3 regions of the Shewanella sp. 10N.286.51.B7 genome follow, and region 1 is predicted to be linked to each of the others. Evidence: predicted binding sites of a transcription regulator. Region 1 holds the regulator's gene; each other region holds the start of a gene.
What was found. The regulator FliA, encoded in region 1, starts transcription of late flagellar genes. The targets are predictions, from matches to a motif close to CTAAAGNTNNNNNNNNNNNNGCCGATA.
Positions count from the first base shown of each region.

Region 2: the regulator FliA is predicted to act here: its motif matches at 863-889, upstream of BCU84_RS11675 (DUF5610 domain-containing protein).
Region 3: the regulator FliA is predicted to act here: its motif matches at 1,313-1,339, upstream of BCU84_RS16915 (cytoplasmic protein).

Region 1 is NZ_MCUF01000058.1:63,671-69,033, reverse strand. Features, by position in the region: gene BCU84_RS15760 (chemotaxis protein CheA) at 1-364, opposite strand, end outside; gene BCU84_RS15755 (protein phosphatase CheZ) at 381-1,118, opposite strand; gene cheY (chemotaxis response regulator CheY) at 1,133-1,516, opposite strand; gene BCU84_RS15745 (RNA polymerase sigma factor FliA) at 1,560-2,279, opposite strand; gene BCU84_RS15740 (MinD/ParA family protein) at 2,272-3,153, opposite strand; gene flhF (flagellar biosynthesis protein FlhF) at 3,158-4,543, opposite strand; gene flhA (flagellar biosynthesis protein FlhA) at 4,574-5,363, opposite strand, start outside.
Region 2 is NZ_MCUF01000037.1:94,295-99,657, forward strand. Features, by position in the region: gene BCU84_RS11670 (FMN-binding glutamate synthase family protein) at 1-661, opposite strand, end outside; gene BCU84_RS11675 (DUF5610 domain-containing protein) at 936-1,529, shown strand; gene BCU84_RS11680 (ferredoxin--NADP reductase) at 1,570-2,319, shown strand; gene BCU84_RS11685 (Fe(3+) ABC transporter substrate-binding protein) at 2,571-3,590, shown strand; gene BCU84_RS11690 (iron ABC transporter permease) at 3,644-5,275, shown strand; gene BCU84_RS11695 (ABC transporter ATP-binding protein) at 5,277-5,363, shown strand, end outside.
Region 3 is NZ_MCUF01000061.1:61,851-67,213, forward strand. Features, by position in the region: gene BCU84_RS16905 (RNA polymerase subunit sigma) at 1-211, shown strand, start outside; gene BCU84_RS16910 (lysozyme inhibitor LprI family protein) at 311-967, opposite strand; gene BCU84_RS16915 (cytoplasmic protein) at 1,063-1,254, opposite strand; gene BCU84_RS16920 (MarR family transcriptional regulator) at 1,448-1,885, shown strand; gene chrA (chromate efflux transporter) at 2,051-3,202, shown strand; gene BCU84_RS16930 (MarR family transcriptional regulator) at 3,270-3,686, opposite strand; gene BCU84_RS16935 (cation diffusion facilitator family transporter) at 3,838-4,938, opposite strand; gene BCU84_RS16940 (TMEM165/GDT1 family protein) at 5,341-5,363, shown strand, end outside.

The sequences.
Region 1 (5,363 bases):
TTTCAAGTAAAGCGGGATCAGCATCATCTTGCGGCTGGCCTTGCTGAGTTTGCTCAAACATACTATTGATAGCATCAACAGCTTGGAGAATGATATCCATTAACTCTGCGTTTACTTGACGCTTACCGGTTCTCAGTAAATCAAAGGTATTCTCTGCTTCATGACAAACGTCGACCATAGGGCCCAAGCTTAAAAAACCTGCACCACCCTTTACTGTGTGGAAACCTCTAAAAATAGCATTAAGTAAATCAGCATCATCAGGATTATTTTCAAGAGCGACGAGTTGCTCTTGTAGAAGCTCTAAAATTTCACCAGCTTCAATCAAAAAGTCCTGGAGTATCTCTTCATCAACATCAAAAGACATTAAATTTGACTCCTAATTAGAAACCCAGACTTGATAGCAGATCATCAACTTCATCTTGGCCTGTTACCACGTCTTCACGGGTTTCAGCATTCAAGATGGGACCTTCTGCTTCAATTTTATTGTCATCAACGACCCGTGTTGAGTCTGCTGCGCTTTCGCCAAAAATAGTGAGCATGGAGACTAAATTGCTCTCAACTTCTCTGACTAAATCAATAACACGACGGATCATTTGGCCAGTTAGATCTTGGAAATCTTGCGCCATCAAAATTTGATTGAGCAATTCCTTTAATCTACCTGAGTCATGCTCGCTATGAGACATGATATGTTGAACCTCATGACACAGAGATTTAAATTCGCTTAACGCGATGTCTCTACGCATCAATTTGTCCCACATGGGTGTGACCGATTGAATGTTATTAATTATTGTATCGGCCAAAGGTAAACATTCTTCAACTGCATCCATAGTTTTATTTGCAGCTTGCTCTGTCATATCGATAACAAAGTTTAATCTTTCTTTTGCGTCAGGTATTTCAGTATTGGCAAGTTCGGCTAAACGGGTATCAATTTGGAACTCATTTAATGAACTATGAAGTTGACGTGTCAACTTTCCGACTTCATCAAATAAATCCCGCTGAAGAGGCGCTGATAAGTCACGAATGACTTCATCAGCTTGTTCTTGTTGGCCATCTTCAAGCAGTTTTACGAGTTGCTTTGCTTGTTCAAGGTCGATCAGCCCTGATATTGCTGCCTGCATAACTTATCCTTAGCTTATGCTAAACGTTCAAATATTTTATCGAGTTTTTCTTTTAACGTTGCAGCAGTAAACGGTTTTACTACGTAACCATTCACACCCGCTTGCGCTGCAGCAATAATCTGTTCGCGTTTTGCTTCTGCAGTTACCATTAACACGGGTAAATGCTTGAGTGAATCATCAGCACGAATCGCCTTAAGCAAGTCAATACCTTGCATGCCTGGCATATTCCAGTCAGTTACAACAAAATCAAATTCGCTTTTTTGTAACATTGGTAAGGCGGTTGAGCCATCATCTGCTTCTTGGGTATTGTTGAATCCCAAGTCTCGCAACAAGTTCTTGATGATACGTCTCATTGTTGAAAAGTCATCAACAATAAGAATCTTCATATTCTTGTCCAAGGTTTCCTCCGGTGAGCTCATACACTGTGCTCTATATTAATAATTATACCTGTGTCCAATGCTTGAGTTTGCCTTTAAGACGCAGCATTGCCTGACTTAATATCTGGCTAACACGCGACTCGCTGACCTCAAGAATGGCACCGATTTCTTTTAAATTTAATGCTTCGTCATAATATAGCGACAAAACTAACGCATCTCTTTCGGGTAATGTTGTAATTGCTTCAGATAGTGCTGATTTAAATTGCATTTCAGCAAGTGACTCAAAGCTCTCATCAGGAGTAGACTCTGCTGTTACAATCACATCTTCAGATACACCAAGATCTTCAATCCCGATGATCTTCCCCACTGAAACATCATTTAGAATATGATGATACTCTTCAAGAGTCATCTCTAATTTTTCAGCAATTTCAATATCTTTTGCATCACGGCCGAGCTCTTGTCCTAATTCATCAATAACCTGGGCAACACGACGTTGGTTACGATGTACAGAACGAGGAACCCAATCACCTCGGCGGATTTCATCAATCATTGAACCACGAATTCGGATGCCAGCAAAGGTTTCAAATTTAGCCCCTTTACTGCCATCAAACTTCGATGATGCTTCCAATAACCCCATCATCCCTGCTTGTAATAAGTCATCCAATTGCACTGATGCTGGCAGCCTTGCCAACATATGATGAGCAATTCTTTTTACCAACGGAGCATACTGTTCAACAATTGAAGTTTTATTATCAAACTGAGTATACGCAGCGGCTTTATTCACTCGTTGAATCCTCTTGTTGATCTTTACGTTGAACTAATCGTTCGACAAAGAACTCAAGATGGCCGCCTGGCTGTTGAGGAACAGGCCAGCTCATAATTTTATTCGCTAAACCATGATAAGCAATCGCTGCAGGTGACTTAGGAAAAGCTTCGACAACCAATTTTTGTTTACGAACTGATTTTCTTAAATTTTCGTCAAATGGAACCGTAGCAACTAATTCTAAAGCGACATCCAAGAATCTATCAGTCACTTTACTGAGTTTGGCAAATAATTCCATGCCTTCGCGCAAACTTCTGACCATATTAGCCACAATTTTAAAACGAAACACGCCATGTTCACGACTTAGGATTTTAATTAAGGCGTAGGCATCGGTTATTGATGTCGGTTCATCACAAACAACAATCAACACATCTTGTGAGGCACGGGAGAAACTCAGCACCATATCCGATATACCGGCAGCGGTATCGACAATTAAGATATCGAATTGAGTTTTCATTTCACTGAAGGCGCGAATTAAGCCGACATGCTGAGCTTGTGTAAGCTCGACCATGGCTTGAGTCCCTGAAGTGGCAGGCACAATGCCAATACCTTTAGGGCCACGGACAATAATATCGTCCAACTCTGCTTCGCCAGAAAGTACATGGGATAAATTGCGTTCTGCTCGAATACCTAGCATCACATCAACATTTGCTAAGCCTAAATCGGCATCGAGTACTAACACTCGTTTACCTTTTTCAGCGAGCGCAACAGCGGTATTAATAGACACACTGGTTTTACCCACGCCGCCTTTGCCGCCACTGACTGCAATTACTTTTACTTTATCGTTATTTGGTTGATTCATCATACGTAAACCACTTGCTTGATCTCTGGTCATATTGTTACTCGAATGCATAGGCCATGTCATTTGACCACGCAGTGTCATGTGACGTTTGAGGTTTGGTGTCGTTTAATGCTGCTAACGCTTGTTTTGCGAGCATAAGCGTATCAGCAACTTGCATATCTTCTGGAACACGTTGACCATCTGTTATATAGCTTAATGGTAACCCATTTTGAATCAATACACTTAATGCGCCAGCAATCGAAACCGATTCATCTAATTTGGTCAAAATCACCCCTGATAATGGGATTCTTTTAAAATGCTCAACAGCATCTTGTAACACTCTTCTTTGAGAGGTTGCAGACATGACTAGATAACTTCTAATCGGTATTCTTGTATTTGCCATTAAATCATCTAACTGCTGATAAAGGCGCATATCACGCTGCCCCATCCCAGCTGTATCTATTAATACTAACTTACGATTCTTAAACTGGTAGAGAATTTGTTCTAATTCAGCAAGATCGTGAGCTTGTTTTACTGGACATCCCATTATTTTGCCATAAGTTGCCAATTGCTCATAGGCTCCAATACGATAATGATCTGTAGTTATGAGTGCAACCTGTTCTGGACCATGATGTGCTGCAAATCTTGCCGCTAATTTAGCCAGCGAAGTCGTCTTACCAACACCTGTTGGACCAACAAATGCCACCACGCCACCAGTACGAACAATATCATCACCTTGGTTATCTAATAAGTTCGCTAAACTCTGAGGTAACGCTCTCACTAAATCTGCAGGCGTATATTGCTGACTTAAGCCTGCCAATTTCGCCGCTACAGCAGGAGAAAACTCTGCATTAATTAATTTACTTTCTAGCATTGCCCCAACTGGGTCAGTGCGCTTTTTCTGGTCTTTCATTAACGAAGAGACTTGATGAGTTAACAACCCACGCAAAGAGGCCATTTCTTCTCGCATTGCTTCAATTTCAGCAGACTGACTTTTATTCGATGTTCTTGGTTGAGCAAATTGCTGTTGTTCAATTTTAGGCTCAACTTTCGCTGTTTTTGTATCTTGTAATTGTTTGGCCCAATCTGGTAACTCAGGCTCTTCGACTCGCTGCGACATTTGCTGTTGCAAACGATTATGCTGCTTTTCGAGTAACGCTTGCAGTGAATCAGCTGCAGGAGGTGGGCTTACCTTAGTTTGCGCTTTCACTGTTGGCTTATTTTGCCCTAGTGAGACTTGATCATCACTGACATTCATAAAACCAGGTACAGGTGAATTTACAGCGACGTCCGCTTTAGGTTCATCGTAGTCAACTGCCGCAACGATTTCTATTCCACCCGTTACTTTTTTATTCGACATAATAACGGCATCAGATCCCAAGGTTTCTTTCACTTGAGCTAATGCTGAACGCATGTCTTTGGCAAAAAATCGTTTAATTTTCACTACGCACCTCTTTCAAACAGAAAGTCATCGCTATTGCCCTACCGCAGATACTATGCGTATTTGCTTTTCATCAGGTATTTCTTGGTAAGAAATAACCCGTAAATTCGGGATAGTATATTTAACAAATCGTGACAGCGTTGACCTTAGCATACCTGATGTCAATAAAATGGCTGGTTGTCCAACCATTTCTTGCTTCTGAGAAGCGTCTAATAATGACTTCTGCATGCGTTCTGCAAGGCCTGGTTCGATATTTGGCCCTTCACCGCCTGTCGCCTGCATAGACTTGTGCAACATCTGTTCCAACTCTGGTGCCAATGTAATGACAGGTATCTCTAATTCAGGCCCAGATATTTCTTGAACAATCATTCTCTTCAATGCAATACGCACTGCAGCGGTTAATACTTCTGTATCATTACTCTTTGTACCGTATTCTAACAGGGTTTGCACAATTGTGCGTAAATCACGGATAGAAACACCTTCATTTAGAAGGTTTTGCATCACTTTAACCACAGAACCCAATGGCATAATATCTGGAATAAAGCCATCAACTAACTTAGGCGAGTTTTTACCTAACATATCCATTAACTGCTGTACTTCTTCATAACCCAGTAATTTAGCCGCATTGTTAGTCAATAGTTGGCTGATATGGGTCGCGACAACTGTTGCCGTGTCTACCACGGTATAACCTAAGGTTTGAGCATGTTCGCGCTGCTCTGGCGCTATCCACACAGCTTCTAATCCAAATGCAGGATCTGTTGTTTCAATGCCATCAAGCTTGCCATACACTTGCCCAGGATTGATCGCGAGTTCACAGTCATGG
Region 2 (5,363 bases), on a different contig from region 1:
CTATAGCAGTTAGCTTTTTGTCATCCAGTTTGCCGTTTTCATCTCGAACACCGTATTTGGCTGTGCCAATTTGAAACACTAAATCACAATGGCCCTTTAAGTGATGTTCACTTAATCCACCTTCTCCAGTATTGAGCCAGCAACCTGCTTGCGCTGCGCCATGGGACAGTGCCGTCACTGCGGGGCGTGATAAAGCACCAAAACTCATGGCCGAAATATGACAAATTGTGGATGTTTGGTAGGGGATCTTACATTCAGCGCCAATGGTAAGAATATTGTCTGTATGTTCATCTGAGTCATACTTGGGAAATGCAGCATTCAAAAACATCACAGTACCAGTCTTGTCATGTGTTTGGGTTGAACCGAATGAAATGGTGCGATCAATATTTTTAGCAGCACGATATATCCAGCTGCGCTCTGCACGGTTAAATGGCAGCTCTTCACGATCTTGAGCAAAGAAATATTGTCTAAAAAACTCACCCTGTTTCTCGAATAAATATCGAAAGCGGCCAATTACAGGGTAGTTATGTCGAATCGCCTGTTTTGTTTGTACTTTATCGACGATATACATATAAATAACCGCGATAACACCGAAAGCAATACAGGCTAAAAATAACCCAGTAAATATCTCTAATCCGACAATAAACCAATGTGGTTGCATTTTTGTTCCTTAAAAATGTTCAATGGATAACCGTGACAAAACTTAGCATCGTTTAAGCTGAATGCTATTCGTAAAATTGTTTACTTTTTGACTTAATTGATTATGGATGAAGCTAACCCATTGTTCTAGCCTCATTTTCATCTTCAGATATTCGTGGCTCAGTTTTCTTTGTGAAAATGGTTTACCGATTAAAGCTAAAAGCTTAAGTTTTTAATTAAGTTGCCGATAAAATGAGCTAACCTGAAATGTAATTAATCGTTAATTGGAGCTGGTGATGGAGTTATATAATCCGACGCAAATGAATGCTAAATCGAATCGTCAATCACCGTCTGAACAGGCGGCAGACAAATTGAATTCAAAGCCATTAACTGAGACTACTGAAATAAAAAAACCTTCAGTGAGTGAAATAAGCCGCGAGTTGAAAAATAGCAGTATTTTAGCGGCACAAGAAAAGGTCAGTATTGCAGCGGGCGATCAATCGATGGCATTGCTATATCGCGCTGCAATTGATGCGATAAATATTGAGCTTGAACCTACAATGGGTGAAAACGCGATACAAAAAGCAGCAGAAACCGATGTTGATTATTCGCCAGAAGCGACGGCAGAGCGTATAGTCAGTTTTGCGACCAATTTCTTTTCGGTGCACCTGCAGCAGAATAGCCAAATGGAGTTTTCTGAACAATTAGATACTTTTATGGACAAAATTTCTGGTGCTATCGATCAAGGCTTTAAAGAGGCAACCGAAATATTATCGGGTTTGAAAGTACTTGAAGGTGACATTGCAGCAGGGGTCGAACAAACCTATAGTTTAATTCAGGCAGGGCTTGAAACCTTTAAACAAAATACAGCACCGCCGCAAGTTGAATGAATACAATCGATTTCTTCATCTAAGATTCAAGGAATAGCTTATGTGGACAACGGGTACCGTCATTGAACGTATTGAATGGAATGAGAAGTTATTCTCGCTACGCATCAAAGCAGATGTAGAACCATTTATTGCAGGACAGTTTATCAAGCTGAGTCAAATTCGTGATGAGAAACGTATTGCGCGTGCCTATTCAGTGGTCAACCCACCAGGGAAAGACTATATCGAAGTGTTGGCTGTTGCTGTAGAAGACGGACAGCTTTCCCCAGATCTTCAAGCACTGAGTATTGGTGACACAATTGAAGTGAGCACCAAGGCGGCTGGCTTTATGACTTTAGATGAAATTCCCACCGGCGCCTTACAAGGGCCGCATCTATGGTTTTTAGCGACAGGTACAGCTGTTGGGCCATTTATTTCTATGATGGAAACAGCAGAACCTTGGCAGCGATTTGATAAAGTGGTGCTAGTGTATGGTGTTCGCTTGATTGAAGACTTAGCCTATTTACCACAGTTAGAAGCATTAAAAGCTAAATACCCAACCCAATTCATATTTATTCCGTTAGTCACCCGCGAAGCATATAGCGGTGGTTTGTCATGTCGAATTCCTGATGGATTACAAAGCGGTATTCTTGAACAGACAGCTGGAGTTGCGCTTAATCAAGATAATTCTCAGGTGATGATTTGTGGCAATCCTGGAATGATTACCGATGCGCAAACAGCATTAATTGAAAAAGGTTTAGTGAAGAACTTACGTCGAGCCCCTGGCCAAATCACCGTTGAAAAATATTGGTAATCTGCCTTGAACAAGCTGTATGACATCTAATTTATGCAGCTCTTGGGATATGATTTATTGCTTATAAATACATAAATCCCCTTGGTATTCAAAGATGGATTCATAAACAACACTTGCTCCTTTAGCAGCGATCTATTATCCTTTCGCAACTGATAATTATTATCATTTCCATAAGCAATCACTCACTATTTTGTTACATATATATTTGTGACAAGGTGAAGTGAGTTATGCAACGCCAAGGAGAATTTGGAATGAAGTCGTTTAAAAGTCTAGCATTGTTAGGTTTAGCTACTGTGTCATCAATGGGATCAATGACTGCTACAGCAGCTGAAGATCTTACTGTTTATTCATACCGACAAGCTTTTCTTGTTGAGCCGATTTTAGAAAAATTCACCCAGGATACAGGCATTAACGTCAATGTCGTATTCGCTAAAGATGGTATTGCAGAGCGTATTGCTCGTGAAGGTCGTCTTTCTCCTGCTGACGTTGTACTCACCTCTGATTTTTCGCGCCTTATGGAATTGGTCGAAAAAGACTTAGTTGTTGATGTTAACAGTGACACGCTTAACAACAATATTCCTGAGCAATATCGCTCACCAGAAAATGACTGGTATGCGCTGACTATGCGTGTTCGTAATGTTTATTCTTCTAAAGACCGTGTCGGTAAGCTTGATCTAAGTTATGAAGATTTAGCCTCTGAAGAGTACAGAGGGAAAATTTGTACGCGTAGCTTCAAACACCCTTATAACATCGCATTAGTTGCATCAATGATCGCTCATCACGGCGAAGCTGAAACTAAAACTTGGCTTGAAGGTGTTAAAGCCAATTTAGCGCGTAAGCCACAAGGAAATGACCGAGCACAAGTTAAAGCGGTGAAAGAAGGTTTATGTGATATTGCTATCGGTAACAGCTACTACTTCGGTAAAATGATGTCAGATCCTAAGCAAAAGAGCTGGGCTGAAGCGGTATATATCAATTTCCCAAATCAGCAAAACCGTGGTTCTCACATCAATGTTTCAGGTATGGCACTCGCTAAGTTTGCACCAAACAAAGATAATGCGATAAAATTAATGGAGTTTTTATCGTCTGATGTAGCTCAAAAATCTTACGCAGAAGTGAATATGGAGTATCCGGTTAAAGCGGATGTGAAGCCTTCTGAAATGGTAGCCTCTTGGGGTGACTTCAAAGCTGATAGTCTTCCAATCTTTAAGCTAGCAGAAAACCATCAAGCAGCAGTGAAGCTACTTGATGAAGTAAAATTTGATCTGTAAGGATGCTTTATTACGCCGCATGATAATCATGCGGCACTGACTGGAAAGTATTTATGATCTTAGGCTTAACCAGAAGCTGGTCGCTCGCTGGTTATGCGATTGCGGTAATATTAATATTGCCGCTTTTTGCACTTTTAGTACAAGCAACATTCCCTGACGAAGCTGTTTTTAGTCATTTAATTGATACCGTACTTCCAACCTATATCAGTAACAGCCTGTTGCTCATGTTGCAGGTTTGTCTCGGTTCTTTAGTCATTGCTGTTCCTGCTGCTTGGTTAGTGGCGAGGTGTGACTTTCCTGCTCGTCGATATTTTCAATGGGCATTATTACTGCCCCTAGCAATGCCCGCTTATATTGTTGCGTATGTTTATACCGACATGCTTGACTATGCAGGCCCCGTGCAGCGCATGTTAAGGCAAGTGTTTGGCTGGACCTCCCCTCAAGATTACTATTTCCCTGATATTCGTACTTTAACTGGTGCAGCTATCATGCTGTCATTGGTGTTATTCCCGTATATCTATTTGCTGGCTCGCACCGCTTTTATGGAGCAATCTTCGAGCTTATTGCACGCCTCACGTATTATGGGCTGTAGTCCTTGGCAAAGTTTCTGGCGATTAGGTTTACCGATGGCAAGGCCTGCGCTAGCCGTTGGCATGGCATTAGTTGCCATGGAAACGGCTGCTGATTTTGCCACTGTAAGCTACTTTGCTGTGCCAACACTTACCACTGCTGTATACGATACTTGGCTAGGGTATGGCAGCCTTTCAGCGGCAGCAAAATTATCAGCAATCATGCTATTGGTCATATTCGCTATGGTGGGTTTTGAGCGTTTTGCCCGTCGTAAACAAGAGTTATTCCAAAAACAATCAAGGTTAACTGAGTCTGATCGCTATCACCTTAAAGGCGTTAAAGCTTGGGTGTCTTTTGGCTATTGCAGTTTACTTATTGTGTTGGCTTTTTTACTGCCATTTATGGTGCTTGCGGGTTATGCCATCGACTATTTCGATGAAAGCTGGAACAGTCGTTTTTGGCAATACAGTTTTAATAGCTTATACATTGCCGCTGTTGTGAGCTTTATCTGCGTTGTTTTAGCCTTACTGATGATGTTTATTAGGCGAGTGAGCCCGCGTAAAAGTGACATTTTACCTTCTCGGTTAAGCAGCACAGGTTACGCGATCCCTGGCACCGTATTAGCTATCGGTGTGTTAGTGCCATTAACCTATCTTGATTTCGCGATTAATGATATTTATGACTATTTTGATGCCCGTGGACCAGGCCTGCTATTTACCGGCAGTGTGTTTGCGTTGATTTTTGCTTTCTGTGTTCGCTTTGTGGCGATTTCAATCGGGAGTATTGAAAACAGCTATAAACGCATATCGCCTTCATTAGATATGGCCAGTATTACCATGGGGCAAAAGCCACGACAGTTATTATGGCGCGTGCACTTACCTCTACTGCGTAAAGGTATATTTGCTGGCGCGTTACTGGTCTTTATCGAAAGCATGAAAGAACTTCCTGCGGCATTATTACTACGTCCTATTGGATTTGAAAACCTTGCGACCCATGTTTTTCAATTCGTTTCAGATGAGCAACTCGAACATGGTGCTTTAGCTGCTATTGTGATTGTAATTGTTGGGCTTATCCCGTTGATTTACCTAAACCGTTCATTGGAGCAAGAGAGCTGATATGTCCACATTGACCATTCAAAATGTAAAAAGTGACTACCAAGGACAGGTTATTCTCAAAGGATTAAATCTGACTTTAGAACAAGGT
Region 3 (5,363 bases), on a different contig from region 1:
TGCTAAAGGTGCAGCTGTAGGCGCTGCAGGTACTGCGATTGCAGGTGGCAGTGGTTCTGACGGTGCTAAAATCGGCGCAGGTGTTGGTGTTGTTTCTGGCTTACTGGGTGGCTCACGTGATAGACGCGCAAACGAAGCAAATTATCAGGCAGAAAAAGAAACCGTAGTACGTAATTGTATGGCTAATCGTGGTTACACTATTTTAAATTAACCACTTATCGCAACAGCGTTTCTGTAGAATAACAATGAAAACCATGTCATATGACATGGTTTTTTGTTTTATGGTTTTTGGTTTTATCTCGGGGTGATATTAATGTGATTTGCAGTTGAGATCGGCTTGCGCATATTGGCTGAAAGTCGCTTCACTTTGATGAGTCCAAAAGCTAAAGTTTTGCCCTTGATACTTTGCCCCTGATGCCGTGCGGGTTAACAAGGCTAAATTCGTCGCGTTAATATAATCGGATGTAGGCGAAACCGTGAGCATTGCTGCGGGAATTGCTGTGTCATTATAAAAATATGCCGTTACTTTGGTTAACGTATCATTTGCTTCAAGGCCGCATTCATATTGAATGGGTTCAGGTACTTCAAATTCACCTGCAGCAATTTGTAATTCAGTTAATCGTGTTTCATAAGACGATTGCACGCATTGCTTAATTTGTTCCGCTTTCCAGCAATCATCGCGACCTTTAATCCAACCTCGCTGAAAAGCCTTCACATGGGCTATTTCTTCGCTGCTAATTTGATTGATCACTTTTTGATATGTTGCATTGATTTGCATATCTAGCTTGGCAAGTTGATTGTCCTGACAAATTAACACTTCAACTTGGCTTTTGGCCTTTTGACAATCAAAAGCGGGGGAGACGGCGTCAGATGCATTAACTGAGCACGATAAAAATAAAATTGAAAAAGCGAGAGTTGAAAGTCGTGAAGTCTGAATACGCATAATTGTTTGCATTGGTGTCAACATTGTTATCAACATCCTGTTCTAAATAACTCATAGAACAAATCATAGCGTATTCAGTGTTTATTAGTACTGTTTTAAAGCGGGAGTATTAATTCAACTTACGCTTTGGTGTTGATGATGTGTCCAGCATTGCCAACAGGTTGAGGCTCAGGTTGTGCAGCTTCAATTAACTGCATTGCCATTTGTCCTTCCACTTTTTGTTGGTTTTTAGCCATCACAGCCACTTTTAAACTACTGCCAGAATCAATATTAGTTGGCATTGATGATGGTGCATTGATAGATAAAGACATGGGTATTCACTCATAAGTTGCGGCTATACAATACGACATGTAGATAGCAGTATTTTGTTATCGGCTGAAACTGGAAAAACTATAGACTATTTTTTGATAATTCGACAATCTGGATATTAACTTGTGCGCAATTAAATATGTTAAGATAGCGCCATAGGTTTGTATCACTCATTTTATCGAGAAAGGAGTCACCATGAGTCAGAAAATGGATCCCTTGGCGTTAGAGAATCAAGTTTGTTTTGCTATGTACAGTGCAACGAATGCGCTCATTCGAGCTTACCGTCCCTTGCTTGATCAATTATCTCTGACTTACCCACAATATTTAGTGATGATGGTGTTGTGGAAAGAGTCGGGCATTAGCGTGAAAACATTAGGTGAAAAACTGCATTTAGATTCAGGAACCTTAACGCCGTTATTAAAACGATTAGAAACTAAAGCATTGGTTATTCGTGATCGTAATAAACACGATGAGCGTGTTCGCGTACTGCATCTCACAGAAGCGGGCAAAGCCTTACACCAACAAGCGAAAAGCATTCCTGAATTAATGCGTTGTAAAGTGGGTGGTGATGCAGAGCAATTGCGTCAATTAAAACAGCTTTGTGAAAACGCGCTAATGAATCTTAAAGATTAAATTGATTATCTCTATGTCATAAAAGTTAAATTAAACTGTCATATAATTAGCGTGAAAGCATCTTTAGTCTCAATCGCACTGACTTTATCTAGCTCACCCTTATAAAGTCTGTCGCCGTTGTACTGATGCAAAACAGTATTTAAGCGATATGGAAGTAGTTTAATTATGTGGCAGATTTTTACTCGATTCTTAGCATTAGGTTTTATTAGCTTTGGCGGCCCAGCTGCACATATTGGCTATTTTAGACAGACCTTTGTCAATGAGCTGAACTGGCTTGATGATAAACGTTATGGCAGTTTAGTGGCGTTAAGCCAATTTATGCCAGGACCTGGTTCCAGTCAGGTTGGTTTTGCTATCGGATACCACCGTGGTGGTCTTGCGGGGGCGGTTGCTGCATTTGTTGGCTTTACCTTACCTTCTTTTGTTTTACTCTTCCTGCTTGCTGTAACGAGTGCTCACTGGCTAGAAACCCAAGTTGTTTCTGGTGTGATACATGGTCTTAAATTATTAGCTGTCGTTGTCGTTGCAGATGCCACCCTCGGCATGTTTGGTCAGTTCTGTCAGCGTAAAACAGCGCGAGTGCTCATGGTTGGCACAGCTGTAAGCATTATGCTGTTCCCGTCATTACTAACCCAAACTGTGGTGTTACTGATAGCAGCGATTATCGGTGTGATGGTACTGACTAAAGGCGCGAATATTACCCCAGATAACACGCCGATTAAATTGAACTATGCATGGCTTTCAATATTTATTGTTGGTCTACTGGCGAGCTTTTACTTTATTAACCAAACGGGCACTTTAGGTCAGGTTTTTGCGCAGTTTTATCAAGTGGGCAGTTTAGTTTTTGGTGGCGGTCATGTTGTGCTGCCATTACTTGAAGCCAATGTGGGTGAAATGGTCAGCTCAGATCGCTTTCTAACGGGTTATGCGCTGGCGCAAGCGGTACCTGGCCCAATGTTCACTTTAGCCACTTTTTTAGGGGCTGACTTATGGTTAGAACAGCCGGTACTCGGCGCACTGGTTGCTACAATTGCGATATTTGTACCAGGTTTCTTATTAATGCTGGTGGGCTTAAAAAGCTGGCATGCCATTAGTGAAAGGCCAGCAATTTCAGGCGCCATTTCTGGGGTAAATGCTGCCGTTGTCGGCTTATTGTTTGCCGCGCTGTATAGTCCTGTTTTTACTTCCGCAGTGGTAGAACCGCTTGATATGGCATTGGTGTTAACGGGTTTTGCGGTGCTTAAAACATGTAAACCAAACATTGTGTTGTTGGTGTTAGGTTTTGCTGCGACTGGCGCCTTGGTGAGCTTTTTATAATGCTTATTTGAATCCCGCCAAATCTTTTATCTCTGGGGCTATAGTCGATTTTTCTATTGCTATAGCCTTAAAATTCTTGATTCATTTTCTCTAAGCATGCCAGTAATACAGTTGCTTGTTCAGGGGCAACATGACGAGTTAAGTCGTTCATTAAGTCAAGGTGCAACTGGTTGTGCTGTCGATGAATTTTATCACCAGCATCTGTGAGTTTGATGACCGTTGAGCGGCCATCCTCAGGGTGAGCGCAGCGTTCAACCAGATTAAGACTGACCAACTTATCCACTTGAACCGTTAAAGTGCCTGTTGTAATACCAAGCTTTTGGGCAAGCTCTTTCATTCTTAAGGCGCCGTGAATACCAAGCACTTCAATCGTATGAGTTTGTGCCAACGAGTAACCCGTTTCCTTTACAACGGATTGCTCCCAAGAAGACATTTTGTCATAAAATTCAGTAATGGTTTGATTCAGCTTTTCAATATCGTTCATGTGATAACTCATAAATACATTCAATCTATTCGCTCAATTGGCAGGCTTAATCAGCTTAGTTAATCGGCTTAGTTAATCGGCTTAGTTAATCGACTTAGTTAATCGACTTAGTTAAATAGCCATTTAATTAGTCATTGGATTAGTCACTGGATTAAGCCATCTGATCAGTCATTTGATCAGTCATTTGATCAGGTGATGGATGAACTTCAAGTGTCAGATGATTGATTTTATCAAATTGACTCAGCAAGGTCTTATATTCATCGATTGAAATATCATTTTTTGTCGACACTAAGGTAATTGCTGCTGAATAATGATGACCACTGATTTTCCAAATATGGAGATCTTTTACTTCAGCATAAGGTGCTAAGGCTGTTTTAATTGACTGGCGATATTCCTCATTAATATTCTCATCCAATAAAATAGGGCTGGTTTGCTTCATCAAGCCTATGGTCCATTTAGTGATCACAAGTGCGCCGACTATTCCCATAACAGCATCTAACCAATGCCAGCCATAAAACTTACCGAACACCAATGCAACAATCGCTAATACCGACGTGAGCGCATCAGCCATTACGTGCATGTAGGCTGCGCGTAAATTATGGTCATGATGTTTTTCGCCATTTTCATGAGAGTGTCCATGAGAATGTTCATGGGAATGCTCATCTGTTTTGCTATGGTCATGTGAGTGGCTATTGTGATGATTTTTTTCATGGCAGTGTTCGTGCGAGAGCTTATCAGCCTGTTCATGTGAATGCTCATGAGAGTGCCCGTGTGAGTGTCCGTGTGAGTGCCCGTCGTGATCATGATGGTGGTGGTCACCCAATAAAAATATACTGGCGACATTCACGGCCAAGCCGATAAAGGCCACAATGATGGCCTCATTAAATTGAATCGTATGAGGATTAAATAGTCGACTTACCGATTCAACTATCATCAGTAATGCCACAACACCAAGGACAATAGCACTGGTATAGCCGCCCAACACGCTGACTTTACCTGGCCCAAAAGAAAACTTATCACTGTGAGCATGCTTGCGTGCATAACGATAAGCAAACAAGGTAATACAAAACGCTGCGGCATGGGTGCCCATGTGCCAACCATCAGCTAGTAGTGCCATCGAACCAAAAACCGTACCAGCAATAATCTCAACCACCATGGCTGTGACTGTGAGTATTAATACGTAAAGGGTTCTTTTTTCCCCTGAACTTTTCTGGGCATTAAAATCGTGATGATGCTCGACTGCAAAATTCAAAATGACACCTTAGTTTGATTATCAAAGTATTTTGTTAACTTACCTTGGCTATCAAACTAAATCAATGTCGCAAGGCCATTTTTGAGCGAGAGTGACATAGTGACGTTACATCACAATTATCTTATTTACCGTAATTACGACTCTTGCAAAAGATACTGACAATCTTTACACTGCCGCTGTCTTTGGGGAGTAACTTGCCGCTCACATTATTGAGTCGGTTTGTTCGTCAACATAATTGATGCAAAATCATCATGGCGTTCAAGATTTTATTCCTAGCTCAATGATGGTTAATTGTCGTTGACTGAAAAATTTAGTGAGACCATAGACAATGATCACAACCCGAGGTGGGGAGTGAGCGTTGTCTTAGGTTAAACATAATCCCCACCTCTATAAGAGACCTTTTTGAGCGTTTTAGCCATATCCAT